DNA from 2 places in the Promicromonospora xylanilytica genome. Region 2 is predicted to be linked to the other one. Evidence: predicted binding sites of a transcription regulator. Region 2 holds the regulator's gene; the other holds the start of a gene.
What was found. The regulator Rex, encoded in region 2, represses fermentation and respiration genes when NADH is low (regulators of the CRP and FNR family bind a similar motif). The targets are predictions, from matches to a motif close to CTTGTGAANNNNTTCACAAG.

Region 1 (3,395 bases), on a different contig from region 2:
ACGCGGCGACGCTCTCGACCGCCGACGCCGCGGGGCACGTCCACGCCCGCACCCTTCTCCTCAAGGACGTGACGGCGGACGGCTGGTGGTTCGCGTCGCAGTCCACGAGCCCGAAGGGGCGGGACCTGGCGGCCAACCCGCACGCCGCCCTGACGTTCTTCTGGCCGGAGCTGGGCCGCCAGGTCAAGGTCACGGGCAGTGCCGCGCCGGCGGGGGCGGAGGCGAGCCGTGCGGACTTCCTCGCCCGGCCGGACGCCTCCCGTGCCGCCGGTCTGGTCAACCACCAGAGCGAACCGCTGGCGTCCCTGCGGGAGTACGACCAGGCGTTCGCCGAGGCCCTGCGCGTCGTCAGTGCCGACCCGGAGCTGGCTGCCCCGGACTGGACCGCGTACGTGCTCACGCCCACCGAGGTCGAGTTCTGGCAGGCACCGGATGACGGCCCGAACACCCGTCTGCTCTACCGCGCGGACGCCACCGGCTGGTCCACCGGCCTGCTCTGGCCCTGACCGACGATTTTCCCGACCGCCTGCTACGACGGAGAGACACCGATGACCACGAGCACGAGCACCGACCTGATCTCCCACGCCCTGGCCGACTCGACGGCGGGGATCGACGCGCTGCTGGCCGCCGTCCGGCACCTGACGGACGAGGACCTCGCCGGGCCGTCGCCCCTGGCGGGCTGGAGCCGCGGGCACGTCCTGTCCCACGTCGCGGGGATCGGCGGGGCGATGGTGCGCCAGGCGCGGGCCGCCGAACGCGGCGAGGTGGTACCCGTCTACGCGAGCCAGGAGGCGCGCGATGCCGGGATCGAGGCGGGCGCCGGACGTTCGGTCGCGGAGCACGTGGCGGTCCTCGAACGCCTCCGTGCCGACGTCGCGCAGGCCTGGCCCGAGCCCGGGTCCCCGCTCTGGGACGCACCGAGCGGGTATCGCGGCGGACCGCTGTCCGGCTGCCTGCTCGCGTGGTGGCGCGAGGTTCGGATCCACGGCGTGGACGCGCTGGCGGGCACCGCGCAGGCGGTGGGGTACGAGACCTGGGACGACGCGCTGTGCGCCCACCTGCGGGAGTTCCTGGCGGTCCGGCTGCCCGACGGCGTCTCGGTCGCCGACATCGACGGCGATCCCCGGGACGTCACGGCGTGGCTCGCCGGACGTGTCCCGGCGACGCCCCTGCCGGGTGACCTGCCGGAGCTCGGCCCCTGGCCGTCCGCCGTGCCGGCGCGGTAAGCCGTGCCGGCGCGGTAAGCCGTGCCGGCGCGGTAAGCCGTGCCGCCGCGGTAAGCCGTGCGGAACGAGCGTGAGGGAGGTCACGGACCGGAGCACGTGATTCGTGCCACAGCGCTCGTTCCGCTTTTCACAAGCCCGCTATCGTTCTTGACGTGACTTCTTACCACCAGAGCGCCCCGCGTCCGACCGAAGAGGTAGACGTCGCGCTGATCGGCGGAGGGATCATGAGTGCCACGCTCGGCGCGCTGCTCACGATCCTCGAGCCGACCTGGCGTATCGGAATCTACGAGCGGCTCGACGAGGTAGCGCTCGAGTCGTCGAACCCGTGGAACAACGCGGGCACCGGCCACTCCGCGCTGTGCGAGCTGAACTACACGCCCGAGCGCAAGGACGGCTCCGTCGACATCTCCAAGGCGGTGACGATCAACGAGCAGTTCCACACCTCCCGCGAGTTCTGGAACCACCTGCTGACCGCCGGGCTGATGGAGGGCACGGACTTCATCAACGTCACGCCGCACATGACGTTCGTGCGCGGCGCCGACAACGTCGACTTCCTGCGTCGCCGCTACGAGGCCCTGAGTGTGCACCCGCTGTTCAGCGACATGGAGTTCAGCTCGGACCCGGCCGTCATCGGCCGCTGGGCGCCGCTGATGACCCTGGACCGCGACACCGACGAGCCGATCGCCGCGACCCGCGCCGCCGCGGGGACCGACGTCGACTTCGGCTCCCTCACCAAGAAGCTCGTCGACTTCTCGACCGCGCACAACACCGAGCTGCACCTGAACCACGAGGTCCGCGGGCTCAAGAAGCTCCGCGACGGCCGCTGGCGCCTGAACCTGCGTGACCGTTCCTGGAACGCCGGGACCCGGCGCCGCACCGTCACCGCCAAGTTCGTGTTCGTCGGTGCCGGCGGTGGCGCGCTGCCGCTGCTGCAGGCGTCGGGCATCAAGGAGGCGCGCGGTTACGGCGGCTTCCCGATCTCGGGCGAGTTCCTGCGCACGGACAACCCGGAGATCGTCGCCCAGCACCAGGCCAAGGTCTACGGCAAGGCCGACGTCGGCGCACCGCCGATGTCGGTGCCCCACCTGGACACGCGCATCGTGGACGGCAAGAGCTACCTGATGTTCGGCCCGTACGCCGGGTTCAGCCCCAAGTACCTCAAGAAGGGCAAGTACCTGGGCCTGGTCACGTCGCTGCGGGCGCACAACGTGTTCTCGATGCTCGGCGCGGGCGTGAAGAACCTCGACCTCACCGGCTACCTGGTGGGCCAGGTCGCGGCCGCCCCGGAGACCAAGTTCCACGAGCTGCAGCGGTTCATGCCGACGGCGCAGCCGGGCGACTGGGAGAAGATCACCGCCGGCCAGCGCGTCCAGGTCATCAAGTGGGTCAAGGGCAAGGGCGGCGTGCTCGAGTTCGGCACCGAGGTCGTGGCGGCCCAGGACGGCACCATCGCCGGCCTGCTGGGCGCCTCACCGGGTGCCTCGACCGCCGTCGCGGCCATGACCGGGCTGCTGGAGCGCTGCTTCCCCGAGAAGTACGGCGAGTGGAAGCCGCAGCTCACCTCGATGATGCCCAGCCTTGGCGGCGGCGCGGACTACGACACGGGCCAGCTCACCGGCGGTTTCGACCAGCGGGTCCCCGCGGGGGCCTGAGCCTCGGCGGTTTCGGAGCCACCGAACGTAGGGGTGGTCGCACTCTCAGCCCCGGGAGAGCGACCACCCCTACGTTCGTCCGGCGCCCCCGGGCGGAGCCGCCCGCTCACCACCCAGCGGGCCGGCCGGCAGCTCGCGCATCCTCGCCAACGGCGAGAGCAGCACGCTCCACGTGGCCAGGCAGTGGACCGCCGCCATCAGCAGGATGGTCTCGCGGACGCCGAGCACACCGCCGAGCCACCCCGCCGTGATGCCCGCGACGGGCATGGTGCCGAAGTTGACCACCTGCATCACGGTCATCACGCGCCCGCGAAGCCCGGCCGGCACGTAGCGGATCCGCCACGCGTTGCGGACCACGTTGCCCGCCACCACGCACAGGCCGACCAGGAAGCCGCCGGCGCCGCTGATCGCCGCGCCCCACCCTGGTAGCCCCGCGCCGACGAGCAGGGCCGTGGGGCCGGAGACCACGAGCAGGACGGTGGAGGCCCGCCCGCTCCCGAGGCGCGCGCTCAGGGAC
Region 2 (3,395 bases):
GACGATCTTCGCCATCGCCTGGCCACGGTCGGAGAGGCGGTAGCCGGGCAGCCGCCCGTACAGGACACCGTCAGGGTTGTGCACCTCGCCGTGACGCAGCAGGTGAACCGTCGTGGAAACCATGGCGCCCAGTCTCGCACCCGACCCAGGGTGCCTGTGACCTCCAACGGGTGCGGGTTGCCGCATCTCACACCGATCCGCGGCAGGTTCGGCCGCCGCCGGGCGCTCGGACCGCTAGTCGCAGTGCGCCGCGAGCCCCTCCTCCGTGCCGCCGGAGAGCTTCGAGGACTCGGCGACCTTGGCCATGATGCGGCCCAGCATGGCGAACTCCTCCGGCTCCAGCGCCTCCACCATGATGTTGCGCACGGCGGTGACGTGGCCGGGGGCCGCCCTCTCGAGAGCGGCGAGGCCGGCGTCGGTCATGGTGCAGTTCACCCCGCGCCGGTCGCCCTCCGCCGCGCTCCGCTCGACGAGGCCGCGTGCCTCCATGCGCGCGACCGTGTGCGTGAGCCGGCTGCGCGACAGCACCAGGCCGTCGGCGAGCGTCGACATGCGCATGGTGCGCTCCGGCGCCTCCGAGAGCTGCACCAGCAGGCTGTACTCCCCGAGCGAGAGGTCGAGGGTCCGGTCGTGGACGGCTCCGAGCGCCTCGACGAAGCGGGCGGTGCCCTCGAGGTAGTGCCGCCAGGAGCCCTGCTGCTCCTCGGTCAGCCAGATGTCTCGCTGCTCGATCGTCTCTGCTGCCATGTCACCCACCGCTCTCGTGCTCACCCGCTCGCGCACCCTCTAGGAATACGTTACGGGACCAGTTATGTTGGACCTGAACGTGACTAGTTGATCTCTCAACTATCTACCCAAACCGCCGCATCATCAAGGAGCTCTCTCACATGGCCACCTCGCTTCCCGCCGGCCTCACCACCGGCACGTACGAGATCGACCCGTCCCACACCACCGCCGCCTTCTCCGTCCGCCACGCGGGCATCGCGAAGGTGCGCGGCACCATCGCCGTGGCCTCCGGCAGCATCACGGTGGGCGAGGACCTCGAGTCGTCGAGCGTCACCGCCGAGCTGGACGCCGAGTCGGTCAACACGGGCGACGCCGGCCGCGACGGCCACCTGAAGAGCGCGGACTTCTGGCACGCCGAGGAGAACCCGGCCTGGACCTTCACGTCCACGGCCATCCGCCCCGACGGCGACGCGTACATCATCTCGGGCGACCTGACCATCAACGGTGTCACCAAGGGCGTCGAGCTGGAGACCGAGTTCACCGGCACCGCCAAGGACCCGTTCGGCAACGACCGCGCCGGCTTCGAGGCCAACCTCGAGATCAACCGCAAGGAGTTCGGCCTGACCTGGAACGCCTCGCTGGAGACCGGCGGCTTCCTCGTGGGCGAGAAGGTCAAGATCACGCTGGACGTCAGCGCGATCGCCAAGGGCTGACCCGCTCTCGGCCCCTACCGACTCGCGTCCAGCAGGCCGCGGGCGACCATGAACCCCACGATCATGGTCGCCCGCGGCCTGCTGTACTGCTGTCAGGCACAGATGGGCCTCAGAGCGCCGCCGCCCGCGTCGCCGCGTGGAAGGCCAGGATCTGCAGCTCACCACCGACGTCGACGGACCGCACCACCACGTCGTCCGGCACCTGGAGCGCCACCGGCGCGAAGTTGAGGATCTCGCGCACGCCCGCGCCGACCACGGCGTCCGCCACGTCCTGGGCGCCGTGCCCCGGCAGCGCGAGCACCACCATCGACACCCGCTCCCGCTGGATGACCTCGGCCACCGCGCGCACGTGCTCGACGGCCACCCCGGCCACGAGGGTGCCCACGACGTCGGGCGACGCGTCGAGCAGGGCCACCACCTGGAAGCCGCGCGTCGCGTACCCGGAATAGTTCGCGAGCGCGTGCCCGAGGTTACCGATACCGACGATCGCGAGCCGGTGCTCGGTCTCGAGCCCCAGCGCGACGGTGATGTACGAGGCGAGCGACTCGACGTCGTACCCGACGCCGCGCGTGCCGAACGAACCCAGGTACGACAGATCCTTGCGCAGCTGCGCCGAGCTCACGCCCGAGCGTTCGGCGAGCTCCGTCGAGGAGGTGAGGTCCACCCCCTCGGCCGCGAGGTCGCGCAGAGCGCGCAGGTAGTACGGCAACCTCCCTACCGTCGCCGCCGGAACCGTGCCGTCACTGAGTTCGACCACGTGCTGCTCCCCTCCCCGCGACCACTGTGTCGCGGGCGTACGCACACACTGCCGGGATGATCATGCCAGGAGGCGGGCCAGGCGCGCACCGTCCACGCGCCAGAATCCCTGCTGGACCCCGTCCACCTCCACCACGGGGACGTACTCCCCGTACTTCTCCCGCAGTGCGGGCGCGCTGTCGATGTCGACCTCGCGCCATTGGGCTCCGGCCCCTTCGCACACCTGCACGACGACGGCGCGTGCGTCTTCGCACAGATGGCACGCCTCGCGTGTGTACAGGACTACCCGGGCTCCGGCAGGACTTGTCACGCCATGAGGTTACGTCACACGGGCGACGGCGAGCGGTCGGTATCCGGAAGACAGCCGGACGAGGCGTCACCACCTGGTCTTGTCACGGTCGCACCGGGCCGCCCGGCGGGAACTTGCGCGACGTGTCACGCGGATAGAGTGACCTCCATGCCGTCGACGCTCCCCTCGTCCGCCACCGCGGCGTTCTTCGACGTCGACAACACGATCATCCGCGGTGCGAGCGCCTTTCACCTGGCCAAGTCGGCGTACCAGCGCAAGTTCTTCGGTACGCGGGACATCCTGAGATTCGCGCTCATCCAGGCGCGCTACCTGGTGTGGGGCGAGAACAAGGAGCAGATCGACGAGGTGCGCAACCGTGCCCTGTCGCTCATCGCCGGCCGCAGCGTCGCGGAGATCGCCACCCTCGGCGAGGAGGTGTGGGACGCCGTGCTGTCGTTGCGGATCTACCCGGGTACGCGCCGGCTGCTCGACGAGCACATCGCGGCGGGCCACCAGGTCTGGCTGATCACCGCCACGCCGGTGGAGATCGCCCAGCTCATCGCCCGCCGGCTGGGCGCGACGGGGGCGCTGGGCACGATCGCCGAGCACAAGGACGGGTTCTACACGGGCCGGCTCACCGGTGACCTCATGCACGGCCAGGCCAAGGCGGACGCCATCGTCACGCTCGCCGACGTCAACGAGATCGACCTCGACGAGAGCTACGCCTACGGGGACTCGCTGAACGACCTGCCGATGATGCGCGTGGTGGGCCACCCCTGCCCGATCAACCCCGACCTGCGGCTACGTCGGCACGCGCAGGAGGTGGGCTGGCCCATCCGGGAGTTCCGCGGCCGGTCCCAGCGGGCGGCGGGGCGCGGGGTGCGTACGGCGTCGTGGGCGGGGGCGGCGTG

Region 1: mqo (malate dehydrogenase (quinone)) is a predicted target of Rex. The motif match lies at 1,341-1,360, and genes of this name have one in related genera.

The regions. Positions count from the first base shown of each region.
Region 1 covers NZ_BAAGRP010000004.1:242,184-245,578, forward strand. Annotated here, with positions in the region: gene ACYVK7_RS06060 (pyridoxine/pyridoxamine 5'-phosphate oxidase) at 1-506, shown strand, start outside; gene ACYVK7_RS06065 (maleylpyruvate isomerase family mycothiol-dependent enzyme) at 549-1,226, shown strand; gene mqo (malate dehydrogenase (quinone)) at 1,379-2,878, shown strand; gene ACYVK7_RS06075 (MFS transporter) at 2,948-3,395, opposite strand, start outside.
Region 2 covers NZ_BAAGRP010000073.1:123,027-126,421, reverse strand. Annotated here, with positions in the region: gene ACYVK7_RS22565 (histidine phosphatase family protein) at 1-123, opposite strand, end outside; gene ACYVK7_RS22560 (MarR family winged helix-turn-helix transcriptional regulator) at 235-747, opposite strand; gene ACYVK7_RS22555 (YceI family protein) at 888-1,439, shown strand; gene ACYVK7_RS22550 (redox-sensing transcriptional repressor Rex) at 1,549-2,196, opposite strand; gene ACYVK7_RS22545 (glutaredoxin family protein) at 2,257-2,505, opposite strand; gene ACYVK7_RS22540 (HAD family hydrolase) at 2,653-3,395, shown strand, end outside.